One region of the Streptomyces sp. NPDC026394 genome, then DNA from elsewhere that is predicted to be linked to it. Evidence: riboswitches for the same ligand, from Rfam matches in the RefSeq annotation. Region 1 holds a riboswitch; each other region holds the start of a gene.
What was found. A riboswitch is a leader RNA that binds a small molecule or an ion and turns the genes downstream of it on or off. The one in region 1 is predicted to bind cyclic di-AMP.

Region 1 (5,116 bases):
TGGATCACCGGGCCCGGGACGGCCCGGCCCGCAGCACGTACGTCCCCGGCAACGGTACGGGACCGCTGCCGGGGACGTACGTATTCACGGCTTCCGGGGCCGTTCGCGGCCCGCGGGGCTTCAGCCCCCGCTCGTGCCGGTCAGTCCGCGACGCGGAACCGCGGGAAGGCGGAGCGGCCGGCGTAGACCGCCGCGTCGTCGAGGATCTCCTCGATGCGCAGGAGCTGGTTGTACTTGGCGACGCGCTCGGAGCGGGCCGGGGCGCCGGTCTTGATCTGGCCGCAGTTGGTGGCGACGGCCAGGTCGGCGATGGTGACGTCCTCGGTCTCGCCGGAGCGGTGCGACATCATGCACTTGAAGCCGTTGCGCTGGGCCAGCTCGACGGCGTCCAGGGTCTCGGTCAGCGAACCGATCTGGTTGACCTTGACCAGCAGGGCGTTGGCCGAGTTCTCCTCGATGCCGCGGGCCAGGCGCTCCGGGTTGGTGACGAACAGGTCGTCGCCGACCAGCTGCACCTTGGACCCCAGGCGCTCGGTGATGACGTTCCAGCCGGCCCAGTCGTCCTCGAACAGCGGGTCCTCGATGGAGACCAGCGGGTAGGCGGCGACGAGCTCCTCGTAGTACGAGGTCATCTGCTCGGCGGTGCGCTGCTCGCCCTCGAACGCGTAGACGCCGTCCTTGTAGAACTCGGAGGCGGCGACGTCGAGCGCCAGCGCGATGTCCTGGCCGGGGGTGTAGCCGGCTTCCTTGATCGCTTCGAGGATCAGGTCCAGGGCCTCGCGGTTGGAGCCCAGGTTCGGGGCGAAGCCGCCCTCGTCGCCCAGGCCGGTGGCCAGGCCCTTGCCCTTCAGGACCTTCTTGAGGGTGTGGTAGACCTCGGTGCCCCAGCGCAGCGCCTCGGAGAAGGACTCCGCGCCGATCGGGGCGATCATGAATTCCTGGATGTCCACGTTGGAGTCGGCGTGCGAGCCGCCGTTCAGGATGTTCATCATCGGGACCGGCAGCACGTGGGCGTTCGGGCCGCCGAGGTAGCGGAACAGCGGCAGGTCGCTGGCCTCGGAGGCGGCGTGCGCGACGGCCAGGGAGACGCCGAGGATGGCGTTGGCGCCGAGCGAGCCCTTGTTGTCGGTGGCGTCCAGGTCGAACATGGCCTGGTCGATCAGGCGCTGCTCCGTGGCGTCGTAGCCGACGAGCTCCGGGCCGATCTGCTCGATGACCGCGAGGACGGCCTTCTCCACGCCCTTGCCCTGGTAGCGGGCCGGGTCACCGTCGCGCAGCTCGATGGCCTCGAAGGCGCCGGTCGAGGCGCCGGACGGGACGGCGGCACGGCCGGTGCTGCCGTCGTCGAGGCCGACCTCGACCTCGACCGTGGGGTTGCCTCGCGAGTCGAGGATCTCGCGAGCTACGACGACGTCGATGGACGGCACGTTGTCTCCTTCATGGGTGTCTGGAGTTCTGCAGCACGAGCCTAACGGCCTCCGGGGGTTCCGCTCGCCGCCAGCCCGGCCCTCGGGCCGAATACACCCACAAAGGCCCTGTTCACGGGACGTATGGGTGCAATGTTCGCTGAAGGGAGAAGTCGGCGGACGGGGGCGGGGCGGGTCCGGCGGAGCGGCCGGGACGGTGGCCTCCAGGGCCCTGGGCGGGTCCTGGACGGGCCCGGCCGGGGCTCGTGGCCCGGGGGGCCGGGGAACGGGAGAAGCCCCGCCGCGGCGCCTGCGGGGGACAGGTGCCGTGACGGGGCAGTCTCACGGGAAGAGCGGATTCCCGGGGTGAGCGGCTTCCGGGGAGCCGGGCCGCCCGTACGTACCGCCGTACGTACGGAGTGCCACGGTCACCCGGGATCTCTCAGGACCGGAGCCGGCTCAGACGGCCAGCTTCTGGCCCGGGAAGATCAGGTTGGGGTTGCCGCCGATGACGGACTTGTTGTTCGCGTAGACCGACTTCCAGTTCTTGCCGTGGGAAGCGGCGATCTTGGCGAGGGTGTCACCGGACTTCACGGTGTAGTTGCCCTCGGGGTTCGACTTCGGCGTGGACTTCTGGGCCGGGGCCGGGGTCTTGCGGGCCAGCTCCTCGCCCTGCTTGCGGGCCTCGGAGCGCGAGGTGTTCTGCGGGGCGGAGTAGGAGCGCTTCGACTTGTACGACTTGTGCGAGCTGCTGCCCTGCGACGAGCCGCCGTCGGCCTTGGCGTTCGCGTTGCCCTGGCCGAGGTGGCCGCCGGCGCAGGTCCAGGCACCCGGGCCCTGGATGGCGAGCAGGCGCTCGGCCGCGGCGATCTGCTGGCTCTTGCTGGCCTGGTCGGCGCGCGGGGCGTACTGGGTACCGCCGGCGGCGGCCCAGCTGGAGTTCGAGAACTGCAGGCCACCGTAGTAGCCGTTACCGGTGTTGATCGACCAGTTGCCACCGGACTCGCACTGGGCGACGGCGTCCCAGTTGTTGCCCGCGGCGGAGGCAGAGGTGGCGCCCATCAGCGGGACGGCCACAGCGGCACCGGCGACGCCCGCCAGCGTGGCGACGCGGACGGCCTTGGAGGGACGACGGTGCTTGCCCTTGGTGTTCAGCATGGTTGTTCCTCACCGACGCCTGCGAGGTGAGCTGTCGGGTTCGGGCCATGTGAGTTGCCCGGCCGTGTGTGCTTCACACATGGCTTCACCCCTAGCCGGTTGGACCCGCTTCCGCGGGCGGGGCCGGCGCTTACCTTGGGTCCCCCGCTCCTGCCTTCGGCGCTCTCGCGTCGAGTGACCTCCGACCACCGGCAGGATTCGGCGTGCGATCGAAGGGCCCGCTTTGGCGAGCGATGAAGACGGTAAACAGGAACACCCCGCGGGTTCAAACCCCTACATCTGAGGCCAGTTGACCCCCAGACATCACAGGATCATCACATTTCCGCAGGTCGCCGCAGGTTTGGAAACAACGGACGGGACGGTCACCGCGGTCCCGAACGAGATCCATGTCTCACTTTCACCAAAGCGGGCAAATACCTGCGAACTATCCCTGCTGGTCTCCGAGCTCAAGGCGCTGACCAGGGTGGATAAGGTCCGGATCGCCCCCGATGACGCCTTTGTTGGCCGCGTAGAGCGCCGGCCAGCCCCCGGTGACCCCGCGGTCCGCCGCGATGACTGACAGGTTGTCACCGGGCCGCACGGTGTAGTCGCCCGGCGCGCCCGGGTCCGTACGGTGCGCGTCGCCGCCCCGCGAGGGGTGCCCCCCGCCGGACCGGCCCGCGTCGCCGGAGCCCGTGCCCCCGCCGGCACCCGTGTCCGCGCCCGTACCCGCACCCGTGCCGGGCTGCTCGGCGGGCCGGCCGCGGTGCTTGCCCTGCGACGGGGGCGCGGTGGGGCTCGTGGAGGCGCCGTCGTCCGGGGTGGCCGGGCCGGTGGGCCGCGACGGGTCCTGCGTACGGCCCGTGCCGGACGGATCCGGCGTACGGGACGGGTCCGGGGTGCCGGCCGGGCCGGTGGGCGACGGCTTCGGCTCCGGGGTGCGCGTACCGCCGGATCCCGGCGTCCCGGACGGCTTGGACGGCTTGGACGGCTCGGACGAGGGCGGCGGGGTGGACGGGGACGGCGAGGAGGGCTCCGGGGACGGCGTCGCCGTACCGCCCGGGTCGACGTCCGGCCCGCTGCCCCCCTGCTTGAGCCCCGCGTTCACCGCGCAGCTCGGCCAGGTGTCGGGGCCGCGCGCGGCGAGGATCGACTCGGCGACGGCTATCTGCTGCGACCGGCTGGCCAGGTCGGGGCGCGAGGCGTACGACGGGCCGCCGTAGCGGTCCCACATCTCCTGGGTGAGCTGGAGCCCGCCGTAGAACCCGTTGCCGGCGTTGGCGCTCCACACCCCGCTGCTCTCGCACTGCGCGACGCGGTCCCAGGTGGCCGCGTCGGCGGCGTTGGCGCTGCTCGCGGCGAGCAGGGGCATGGCGAGGGCGCCGCCGGCGACTCCCGCCGTGACGAAGATGGCCGGAGCCTGGCGGGGGCGTCGGTGACGGCCGTTCCCGGAGCGCATGCGGTTGCCTTTCGAGCGGCGGTTGAGTTGTCGTCGAGAGGCCGGCACCGTCGGCTGCGTGGCCCGTGCGCTGCCGCGCCGCCCGCCCCGGCCTTTCAAACGGTTGAAAGTAGCGGGACGGCCCGTCCGTCACAAGCCGGTGTAGCGGAGATCACGCGCAGGTCACGGCCTGACGGGATGTCATGTACAGCGGGTGCGCGGAACCGCGTGTACGGGTACCGCGTCATCTCTGTACGGGGGTGAACTCCACCGGCAGGGCCCGCAGCCCGCGCATGATCAGTCCGCCGCGCCAGCGCAGTTCGTCCGGGTCGGCGCCGAGCCGGAGGTCCGGCAGCCGGTTCAGCAGGGTGGCTATCGCGGTCTGCCCTTCGAGGCGGGCCAGCGGCGCGCCCAGGCAGTAGTGGATGCCGTGGCCGTATCCGAGGTGCTGGTTGTCGCGGCGGGACAGGTCCAGGACGTCCGGCCCCGGGAAACGCCCGGGGTCGCGGTCGGCGGCGGCCAGGACGACCAGGACCGGGTCGCCCTCGGCGATCCGCTGCCCGCCGAGGGTGAGGTCCCGGGTGGCGAAGCGCCAGGTGGCCAGCTCGACCGGGCCGTCGTAGCGCAGCAGCTCCTCGACGCCGGTGGCGAGCAGCTCCTCGTCGCCCTCGGCGGCGGCCTTCTGGAGCAACTGCCGCTGCTCGGGGTGGCGCAGCAACTGGTACACGCCGTTGCCGATGAGGTTGACGGTGGTCTCGAAGCCGGCGAACAGGAGGATGAAGGCCATCGCGGCGGCCTCGTTCTCGGTCAGGTGCTCGCCGTGGTCGGAGGCGCGGATCAGGCCGGAGATCAGGTCGTCGGCGCCTTCGTCGCCCAGCGACTCGCGCTTGCGGTGGATCAGCTCGGCGAGGTAGCCGCGCATCTTCTTCACCGACCGGGCGACGCCGCCGCGCGGCCCGCCGCCGTGCCGGATCATCATCCCGGCCCAGTCGCGGAAGTCGTCCTGGTCCTCGCGCGGGACGCCGAGCAGGTCGCAGATGGCGTAGATGGGCAGCGGGAAGGCGAACTCGTGGATGAGGTCGGCCTCGCCGCGCTCCGCGAAGGAGTCGATGAACGCGTCGGTCAGTTCCTGTAC
Region 2 (5,116 bases), on a different contig from region 1:
GCGGTAGCCGGGTCACCGGCGCCGGGGCGGGGCCGTTTTTCGTGCGGTGCCGTACGCCGCGACCGGCAGGCGGCGACCGGGAAAATTCGCGCGCCATCGCTCCAGGGCATGCCATCACTAAGGGATACGCCGAGCAATCCCCCTCCGCGTCGCCATCCCGATCCCTCTGGGGTTCTTCCGCTCCCCCTGCGCACCCCTCGCGGCAATCAACCCGCACCTGACGGGATTCCCGCTTTCCCGCGCTTTTCGCAGCCCGCAGCGCCGCATCGAAACCCGCGCCATTCCTCCGGCGAAATCCCCTACCGCTTGTATACGGCCCGCACGTTAATTCCGTTCGCGCGCCGTGTTTACGGGCTGTTTCGAACTCCTCACCGTCGGCCCGGGGACCACCGGACGCAGCCGGTACGCCGGGCGCGAGCGCTCGATGTGCGCCGCCATCAGGGCGCGGGCCCGCTCGGCGTCCCCGCGGCTCACCGCGTCCAGCACCGCCCCGTGCTCCTCCCAGGAGCGCTCGTCGCGGGCCGGGAGGTCGACCACGTACATCCAGTCGATCTTGCGTCGTACCTGGGTGAGCAGCGCCGCCAGGCCCGTGCTGCCGGATGCCTGGGCGAGCGTCTCGTGGAACCAGCCGTCGAGTTGGCGCAGCTCGGCGCGGTGACCGTGCCGGGTCCGCTCACGGCCCAGCCGCACGACGCCGCGCAGCACCTTGAGATGGGCCGCGGTGCGGCGGGTGGCGGCGCGGGCGGCGCCGAGCGGCTCCAGCAGCGCCCGGATGTCCAGGGCGTCGGCCGCTTCCCGTTCGGTCGGCTCGGCCACGCAGGCACCCGCGTGGTGCCGGATGACGACGAAGCCCTCCGACTGCAACGTACGCAACGCCTCTCGCACGGGAACGCGGGAGACCCCGTAACGACCGGCCAGCATTTCCTCGATCAGGCGGCTGCCCGGCGGGAGAACGCCGGATACGATGTCGCCGCGGATCGCCGTGCACACCACGTGCGCGGAAAGGGGACCTCGCATCGCCTGCGCCTCCACCGTAATCCGCTGGGAACTTCCGGAATTGCCGCCGGGCGGCGACTTTCGAGTGACTCTATGCGACAGGAACCGGATATCCGACGGCCATGGCACATTCATGGATATTTTTTGGCCAGGTGCCGCGCAGGCGGAAACGCAGATGCCCCGGCCACGAGGGCCGGGGCATCGTACGGGGGACGGGTGCGACGGGAGTGACGAGCGGGACGGATGTCCGTCAGACGTTCACGCCGTGCGAGCGCAGGTAGGCGACCGGGTCCATGTCCGAGCCGTACTCCGCCGAGGTGCGGGCCTCGAAGTGCAGGTGCGCGCCGGTGGTGTTGCCGGTGTTGCCCGACAGGGCGATCTGCTGGCCCGGGGTGACGGTCTGGCCGACCGAGACGTTGATCGACGACAGATGGCCGTACTGGGTGTAGGTGCCGTCGTTCATCTTGATGACGACGTTGTTCCCGTACGCGCCGCCCCAGCCGGCCTCGACAACGGTGCCCGAGCCGACGGCGTGGACGGTGGTGCCGGAGGAGGCGTGGAAGTCGATGCCGGTGTGGCTGCCGGAGGACCACAGGCCGCTGGACGCCTTGTAGCTGGTGGAGACGTAGGAACCGTCGACGGGCGCGACGTACATGAGCAGGCGCTTGCGCTCGGCCTCGCGGGCGGCGCGCTCCTTGGCCTCGCGCTCCTTCTTGGCCTCGGCCTCGGCCTGGCGCTTGGCCTCCTCGGCCTGCTTGCGCGCCTCGGCCTCGGCCTTGGCCTGCGCGGCGGCGGCCTCGGCGGCCTCCTGCTGCGCGTCGGCCTGCGCCTCGATCTGCTCGGCGAGCTCGTCACCGAGGACGACGGCGTGGTGGAGGCCGGTGTCGTGGTTGCTCGCGTCGTCCGGGTTGCCGGCCGCCAGGGCCGGGGAGGCGACGGAGGCGATGACGCCGGACGCGGCGAGCGTGGCTATGCCGGCGAGGTTACGGGTCGTCCGCGCGCTGCGGCTCGGACCACGGTGCTTCCCGGTGGCACGGGTGAACGCCATGGGCTGGCTGTGTCCTTTCCTTCCCTCTCGCCTACCGGGTTAGCTGACGGGTTCGGAGCAGGAAGGTCTCCTACGGGCACCTCCGGGAAGGCGTCCGATTCACCCCAGGGGACATGGGTCCCCGGCTCCCCTGGCTCGCGCCGTACGGGGACTCGGCGATGACTGTCCGTGCCGCGGTTGCGGCGGCGATCCTGCGGACAGCCGGATCGACGCTAAACGCGGCAACTTTCAATCGGCAAACAGAACCCCGATTTTGTGCCGTACGCCACACGGGCACCCTGCAACTACCCCCAACAATTGGGACATAAAGAAGATCCAGTGGCGCCTGCGCACCACTGGATCCCCTATGTGACCGTTCGTCACACGCCCGGGTCACGGGCCGCCAGCCACCGCCGGCCCTCACCGGCAGCCGTCGGCCACCACCGGACGGAGGCTGTCCGCCCCGCGCCGAAGACGTGCCGGTGTGACGCGTCGGCGTGACGTGCCGAAGTGACGTGCGGCGTGACGTGCCGGTGACGCTCCTCAGCCCTTGACGACCGTCACCTCTCCGATGCCGAGCGCCTTGACGGGCTCCTCGATCTCGGCGGCGTCACCCACCAGGACCGTCACCAGCCGGTCGACCGGGAAGGCGTTGACGGCCGCGGCGGTCGCCTCGACCGTGCCGGTCCGCGCCAGCCGCTCGTACAGCCGGGCCTGGTAGTCGTCCGGAAGCTGCTGCTCGACCTGGTCCGCGAGGGTGCCTGCGACGGCCGCCGCGGTCTCGTACTTCAGCGGCGCGACCCCGACGAGGTTCTGTACGGCCACGTCGCGCTCGGCGTCCGTCAGGCCCTCCGCCGCGAGGGTGCGCAGCACCTTCCAGAGGTCGTCCAGCGCCGGACCGGTGGAGGCGGTGTCCACCGAGCCGCTGATGGCGAGCATCGCGGCGCCGTCGCCGTCGGCCGAGGAGCGCAGCACCTGCCCGAAGGAACGCACCCCGTAGGTGTAGCCCTTCTCCTCGCGCAGCACCCGGTCCAGGCGGGAGGTGAGGGTGCCGCCCAGGCAGTACGTGCCGAGCACCTGCGCGGGCCAGACGCGGTCGTGCCGGTCGGCGCCGATCCGGCCGATCAGCAGCTGGGTCTGGACGGCGCCGGGGCGGTCGACGATCACGACACGGCCGGTGTCGTCGGCGGTGATCGGGCTGGCCTTCACCGGTTCGGCGGGCGACCCCGTCCAGGCGCCGAGGGTCTCCGTGAGGGCCGCGTCCAGGTCGACGCCGGTGAAGTCGCCGACGACGACGGCGGTGGCCGTGGCGGGGCGTACATGTGCCTCGTAGAAGGCGCGCACGGCCGCCGCGTCGATCCGGGTGACGGTCTCCTCGGTGCCCTGGCGCGGCCGCGACATCCGGGAGTCGGCCGGGAACAGCTCCTTGGACAGGGCCATCGCGGCGCGCCGGGCCGGGTTGGCCAGCTCGTGCGGGATCTCGTCGAGGCGGTTGTGCACCAGGCGCTCGACCTCGCCGTCCGGGAAGGCGGGGGCGCGCAGGGCGTCGGCGAGCAGGCCGAGGGCCTTGTCCAGCCGGGAGGCCGGGACCTCCAGGGACACCCGGACGCCGGGGTGGTCGGCGTGCGCGTCCAGAGTGGCGCCGCAGCGCTCCAGCTCGGCGGCGAACTCCTCGGCGTCGTGTTTGTCGGTGCCCTCGGACAGGGCGCGCGCCATGATCGTGGCGACGCCGTCCAGGCCCGCCGGCTCGGCCTCCAGGGGCGCGACGATGTCGACCTCGACGGCGACGACCTGCTGGCCGGGGCGGTGGCTGCGCAGGACCGTGAGGCCGTTGGGGAGCTGTCCGCGCTCGGGGGCCGGGAAGGCCCACGGCTTGGGGTCGCCGCCGGCCGGCTGCGGGTGGAAGGTCATCGTGCTGCTGACGGCGTCACTCACTGGGCCGCCTCCTCGTCGTTGTCCTCGGCGGCGGTCGGCTCGGTCGGCTCGTACACGAGCACCGCGCGGTTGTCGGGGCGCAGCCGGGCCTTGGCGACCTCCTGCACCTCCTGCGGGGTGATCTCCAGGACGCGCCGCACGGCGGTCAGGGCGAGCTGCGGGTCGCCGAACAGGACCGCGAACCGGCACAGTTCGTCGGCGCGCCCGGCGGCCGTGGCGAGGCGGTCCAGCCACTCACGCTCCAGCTGGGCCTGCGCGCGCTCCATCTCCTCGGGGCTCGGCCCCTCGTCCGCGAAGCGGGCCAGCTCCTCGTCCACGGCCCTCTCGATCTCCGGCACCTCGACGCCGCCGGAGGTCTTCACGTCCAGCCAGCCCAGCGAGGGGGCGCCGGCCAGCCGGAGCAGGCCGAAGCCCGCCGCCACGGCCGTACGGTCACGGCGCACCAGGCGGTTGTACAGCCGCGAGGACTCGCCGCCGCCGAGCACCGTCAGCGCCAGGTCGGCCGCGTCGGCCTCACGGGTGCCGTCGTGCGGCAGGCGGTAGGCGGCCATCAGGGCACGGGAGGGCACGTCCTCCTCGACGACCTCGCGCAGCTCCTTGCCGATGACCTCCGGGAGGGAGCCGTCACGCGGCGGCTGCTTGCCCTCGTGGCCGGGGATGGAGCCGAAGTACTTCTCCACCCAGGCGAGGGTCTGCTCGGGGTCGATGTCGCCGACGATCGACAGCACCGCGTTGTTGGGCGCGTAGTACGTACGGAAGAAGGCCCGCGCGTCCTCCAGGGAGGCGGCGTCCAGGTCGGCCATCGAACCGATGGGCGTGTGGTGGTACGGGTGTCCCTCCGGATAGGCCATGGCCGTCAGCTTCTCGAAGGCCGTGCCGTAGGGGACGTTGTCGTAGCGCTGCCGGCGCTCGTTCTTGACGACGTCGCGCTGGTTCTCCAGGGACTCCTCGTCGAGCGCCGTCAGCAGGGAGCCCATGCGGTCGGCCTCCAGCCACAGCGCGAGCTCCAGCTGGTGGGCGGGCATGGTCTCGAAGTAGTTGGTGCGCTCGAAGCTGGTGGTGCCGTTGAGGGAGCCGCCGGCGCCCTGGACCAGTTCGAAGTGACCGTTGCCCGAGACCTGGGCGGAGCCCTGGAACATGAGGTGCTCGAAGAGGTGG
Region 3 (5,116 bases), on a different contig from region 1:
GATACCGGAGCGCCCGGGGAACTTCGGCCGGAACGCTGCACCGGCGGCGCGCCCCCGGGCGCGCCCCGGAGACGCGGCCTTACGTCCTGTCACCTTGCGGGTCCGCGGGGGTATCTGACGCCTCATGGGGTTTTCGCTCTCAGCGAGCGACCCGATCCGTACCCACCGAAGGCATTGCTTTCACCCGGCGGAACGTGCTCCCATCTAGCCCTACGTACGTCCTGTACATTTTTTACAGACGCTCAGGGAAGAGGAGCTCCCCATGAACGGCCCCCAGGCCCGATACGTCCTCCCGGAGTTCACCGAACGCACCTCCTACGGGGCCCGGACCATGGACCCGTACTCCAAGCTGCTCGGCGAGCGGATCGTCTTCCTGGGCACCCCGGTCGACGACGCCGCGGCCAACGACGTGATCGCCCAGCTCATGCACCTGGATCACGATGCGCCCGACCGGGACATCTCGCTCTACATCAACTCCCCCGGCGGCTCGTTCACCGCGATGTCCGCGATCTACGACACGATGCAGTTCGTCGGCTGCGACGTCGAGACGGTCTGCCTGGGCCAGGCCGCCTCCGTCGCCGCGGTCCTGCTGGCGGCCGGCGCGCCCGGCAAGCGCCTCGCCCTGCCGGGCGCCCGTGTCCTCGTCCACCAGCCCTCGTTCGACGAGCCGGTGCAGGGGCAGGCCGACGACCTCCGCATCCAGGCGGACGAACTGCTGCGCACCCGGGCGCTGCTGGAGGAACTGCTCGTACGGCACACCGGCCAGTCCCCCGAGCGGATCACCGAAGACCTCGAACGCGAGAAGGTCTTCAGCGCCGAGGCCGCCATGGAGTACGGCCTCATCGACGGGCTGACCCGCAGCCGCAAGCAGCACCCCGCGACACCGGGCGCGAGGTGAGCCCGGTATGTGGCCACCCGAACTGCCGCCGCTGCCCGCGCTGACGCGCGCCGAGGGCGAGGTCGTCGACAGTTACCTGGCGGTCCTGGACCTGCTGGGCCGCATCAACCCCGCCCGCGGCACGGACACGTACGGCAGCCTCCGTGCCGCACAGGCCCTGGTCGGCAAGACCACCGCACTGCGGGACGCGTTGGCGCTGATGCACGACCGGGGCGAGAGCGAACTGCACGCGGGAACCCTGGCGCAGGCCCTGCGCGTACTGGACGGCGAGCGCCGCGCGCGGCTGATCTCCGTACCTCCGCCGCGAAGTTGACGCGCCGTGCCCCCGCCCGGGCGGGGGCACGAGTGCTCTCCCTCCGCACCTCCGGCGCACCAGCACCCCCACCCGCCCCGCGCGACACGCGCCGGGCAAGGGTGACAGGGCGGCCAGGAGGTGCCGGAGCACCGCAAGGGCCCACCCGTTCGGCGACACGAAGCCCGATCGGGCTCGCCCGAACGGCGTAGCCACCGGGCCGCGTGCTGCGCCACACGGCTTGCGCGGCGTACGTACGTGTCGCCCGGAACGTGACGTTCCGGGGCTGGTACGCGGGTCCTCACCCGTCGCGGGCCTCCCACGGAACGACGCCCGTCCACCCGAATGGCGCAGGCGTGACCAACGTCACATATAGTCGTTTCTGCTCGGAATCCGGGCGCGAGGTGCGCAACGATCGCTTCGACGACAAGCCCCCGCCACAGCGGTGGGGCGGTCCGGGCGGACGCCCAATCCTGCCGCCGTACCGGATGTCTGGTCGATGCGCCTGGACCGGCAGGAGCGGAGGACCCGAGCACGACGGGACCGCCGGCCACCACGGCCGGACGGCCCCTTGGGGTGAAGTCGTCGACACGACCGGGCATCTTCGCCTGCCCGAACCCGACAGGCACTCCTTCGCAGGCGGCTGACGAAGGGTTGCGCATGACTGCGCGTACCACCGCTTCCCCTCTGCTGGCGCGGGCCGGAGTGATCTCCTTCATCGCCCTCGCCACGGTCGGCGGGACACTGGTCGTACCAGGAGCCACCGAGGACGCGGCCGCCGCGTCCACCTCGGCCTCGGCACTGCAGATCGCCGCTTCCAAGAAGGGGGCGCCCTACAAGTTCGGAGCCAGCGGTCCACACCGTTTCGACTGCTCAGGGCTGACGCTGTACTCGTTCAAGCGGGCCGGGAAGCGGCTGCCGCGCACCGCGGCGGCCCAGTACAACCGCACCCGGCACCTGTCGGCGTCCTCGCGCCGCGCCGGTGACCTGGTCTTCTTCCACTCCCGCCGGGGCATCTACCACGTGGGCATCTACGCGGGGAAGGGCAAGATCTGGCACGCGCCCAAGCCCGGCACCGTGGTGCGGCTGGAACGCATCTGGTCACGCAGCGTCTCGTACGGGCGGGTGCGCTGACCGCGCGCGAGGGGCCCCCGTGCGGCCACGAGCCCCGCACCGTCCGCGCGCGGGCGCGAACGCGGGCGCGAACTCGCGCACACGCGTGCGCCTTCGAGGAGTGATCAACGCGTCCGCGGATACCCGCACGCAATGGCCCCCCTCACCGACGACCACCGCGACGAACTGCCAGGCCACCCCGAACTGCCGGGAACGAGCGAAACGTCCGAGCCGCCCCGGCCGCGCGGTTCCGCCCGGTACACCGGGTACGCGGACCGCAACGAGACGCCTCTGGAACGCTACGACCGCAACTTCGGCGAACTGCTCCAGGAGCTGCGCGTCCTGCAGACCGGTGTGCAGATCCTGTTCGCCTTCCTGCTCACCCTGGCGTTCACCCCGCGATTTGTGTCCCTGGACACCACGCAACGCGGCTTCTACGTGGGCACGTTACTGCTGGCGGTGCTGGCGACGCTGCTGCTCACCGCGCCCGCCGCGGTGCACCGGGTGCTGTTCCGGCGGCGCGCGAAGGGGCTGATCGTGGAGGTCTCCGCGCGGCTGACGGCAGCCGGGATGGCGGTCCTCGCACTGGCGCTGGCCGGTGCCGTGCTCCTCGTCGTCGACGTCGTACTGGGGCGCGGGGCGGGGGTGGTGGCGGGTTCGGTGACGCTGGTGACGTGCGGCGGCCTGTGGGCACTGCTGCCCCGCGTACTGGGTCACCGGAACGGGCACCTCAAGCCGCCGGATCGCGACGCGTCCTCCTGAACACCGGGAGGCCCGGGGGTGGCCTCCCGGTGCGGCGCTCCGGGGGCGGCGCCGTCGGGATCTTTTGTGACCTGGTCGTCCTTGCTTTGACGACGGAGAACCGATGGAGTCTCCTCAGCACGTGAGGAGACCCATGCACAGGCACCTGCCCCAGCACACGCACACCAGGACCGACTCGTGAACCTGCGCGGACTTCTGCGCCGCCGCTCCCCCGCCACCCCCTGCCCGGCCTGCGGCAGCACGGACGTGCTGTGGGAGGACGAGGGTGTCTACGGCGCCGGCGAACTGCTGTGGTGGTGCGCCGCCTGCCTGCATCAGTGGCACCCCGGCGACCTCGGCGCCGGGGCGGGCGGGGGTTCGGTGGCTACCCCTGGCCCGGCCGCCCCCATGGGCACGATCATCCCCGCGGGACCGCAGGCCCCCGCGACCGCAGGCCCGGCATCCCCCGCCAACGGCGCAGTATCGGTACCTCCCCCGACCCCCGCAGCACCGGCACCTCCCACGCCTCCCGCAGCATCCCTGCCCCCGGCCGTCCCGCCGCCGCTCCAGCCGCCACCGAACGCCCCTGGCCCGGCCACCGTCGCCGAACGCGTGATGCACGCCGCGGGGCTGACCCCGCTGGGCCCCTGTCCCGGCGCCTACGAGCCGTGGCCGTGCCACTGTGCCCGCTGCGGCCGTACGACCAGCCCCACCTACCGGCAGGTGCGGGACGAGGGCGTGGGCTGCGCCTGCAGTACGGGCCGCCGCCGCAGACCGCGCTTCCTCACCAAGCCCTGACGAACCCGACGCCGACCGATTCCTTCTTCAGGGCAGGAACGGCTTCCACGGCAACGTGAGCCAAACGGTCTTCCCCCCGGCCGCGGTGGGTTCGACCGTCACCTGCCCACCGGACTCGGCGGCGAGGAAGCGGACGATCACCATGCCCCGGCCGTTGTCCTGCTGCACGGCGGCCGGCAGCCGTTTCGGCCAGCGCGGATGATCGTCGGTGACGCCGATCCACAGCCGCTCGTCGCGGTCCAGCCGGACGTCGACGGTGAAGGCCGGTGACTGCCCGAACGTGTGCTGCACGGCGTTGGTGGCGAGTTCGGAGACGATCAGCCGTACGGTGTCGGCCGGCTCCGTCCCGTCCGGCAGGCCCCATTCGGCCAGGACGTCCATGACGTACCTGCGGGCCTCCGCCACCGACGCCGGTGCGCTGGGCAGAGTGAGTGAGGATTCCTGGTGGTCTGCCATCGCGACGCCGTCCCTTTCCCACCGAGGCTCGACTCCGGCCCGCCGCCGGAGGAAGCCGCCATCGCGTGCGGCCTCCCGGGCCCTTTCCGGTCCCTTCGGCTCCGGCCTCGGACTGCTGCTCTGCGCCAGCCTGCCACTCTTGCTGCGACGGTGACGCGTCATCCACCAAGAAGTGCATATATCTGTCGCCCGAAGCGGTGAACTCTGCTACGCGAGACCGTATTTGCGCGGCACACTGTCGGATCGGAACCGGCCATCTGGGAGCGGGCGCATCCGCGGCGCACCCGGGGAGAAGTACGGAGGGAGCGGTATGCGGTACGGGCCCGCGGTGCGCCGCCGCAAGCTGGGCGCGGAATTGCGGCGTCAGCGGACACTGGCCGGATTCACCAGCGGCGAGGCGGCGCGGCTGGTCGGCTGGCACCAGTCCAAGGTCAGCCGCATCGAGACCGGGCGCAGCGGTGCCCGGCCGGCCGACGTCGAACTGCTGCTGGACGCGTACGGCGTGCGGGACACCGAGCTGCGCGCGCTGCTGGCGGCGCTGTGCGGGAACGGCGGACAGGACGGCGACGGCGACAGCGGGCGGCACGGCTGGTGGCACACCTATCGCGACCTGCTGCCGCCGGAGTACCGGGACTTCATCAGTCTGGAGTACGGGGCGTCCCGGGCGCGCACGCTGGAGACGACGGTGGTGCCGGGCCTGCTGCAGACGCCGGATTATGCGCGGGCGGTGACCCGCGCCACGCTGTCGGACCTGCCGGCGCAGCAGGTCGAGGAGCTGGTGGAGGTGCGCGTCGCCCGCCAGGAGGTGCTGCGCGGTG

Region 2: another riboswitch for cyclic di-AMP. It lies ahead of ACZ4QV_RS33225 (M23 family metallopeptidase); the one in region 1 lies ahead of ACZ4QV_RS08885 (transglycosylase family protein).
Region 3: another riboswitch for cyclic di-AMP. It lies ahead of ACZ4QV_RS36510 (C40 family peptidase); the one in region 1 lies ahead of ACZ4QV_RS08885 (transglycosylase family protein).

The regions. Positions count from the first base shown of each region.
Region 1 is NZ_JBVHPX010000003.1:112,189-117,304, forward strand. Features, by position in the region: gene eno (phosphopyruvate hydratase) at 141-1,427, opposite strand; gene ACZ4QV_RS08885 (transglycosylase family protein) at 1,866-2,564, opposite strand; cyclic di-AMP (ydaO/yuaA leader) riboswitch at 2,566-2,736, opposite strand; gene ACZ4QV_RS08890 (transglycosylase family protein) at 2,989-4,002, opposite strand; gene ACZ4QV_RS08895 (cytochrome P450 family protein) at 4,226-5,116, opposite strand, start outside.
Region 2 is NZ_JBVHPX010000020.1:125,954-131,069, reverse strand. Features, by position in the region: gene ACZ4QV_RS33230 (GntR family transcriptional regulator) at 325-1,017, opposite strand; gene ACZ4QV_RS33225 (M23 family metallopeptidase) at 1,247-2,044, opposite strand; cyclic di-AMP (ydaO/yuaA leader) riboswitch at 2,058-2,212, opposite strand; gene ACZ4QV_RS33220 (M16 family metallopeptidase) at 2,567-3,934, opposite strand; gene ACZ4QV_RS33215 (M16 family metallopeptidase) at 3,955-5,116, opposite strand, start outside.
Region 3 is NZ_JBVHPX010000026.1:58,732-63,847, reverse strand. Features, by position in the region: gene ACZ4QV_RS36520 (ATP-dependent Clp protease proteolytic subunit) at 263-898, shown strand; gene ACZ4QV_RS36515 (hypothetical protein) at 906-1,211, shown strand; cyclic di-AMP (ydaO/yuaA leader) riboswitch at 1,683-1,847, shown strand; gene ACZ4QV_RS36510 (C40 family peptidase) at 1,851-2,324, shown strand; gene ACZ4QV_RS36505 (DUF6328 family protein) at 2,457-3,065, shown strand; gene ACZ4QV_RS36500 (hypothetical protein) at 3,243-3,842, shown strand; gene ACZ4QV_RS36495 (ATP-binding protein) at 3,870-4,298, opposite strand; gene ACZ4QV_RS36490 (helix-turn-helix domain-containing protein) at 4,609-5,116, shown strand, end outside.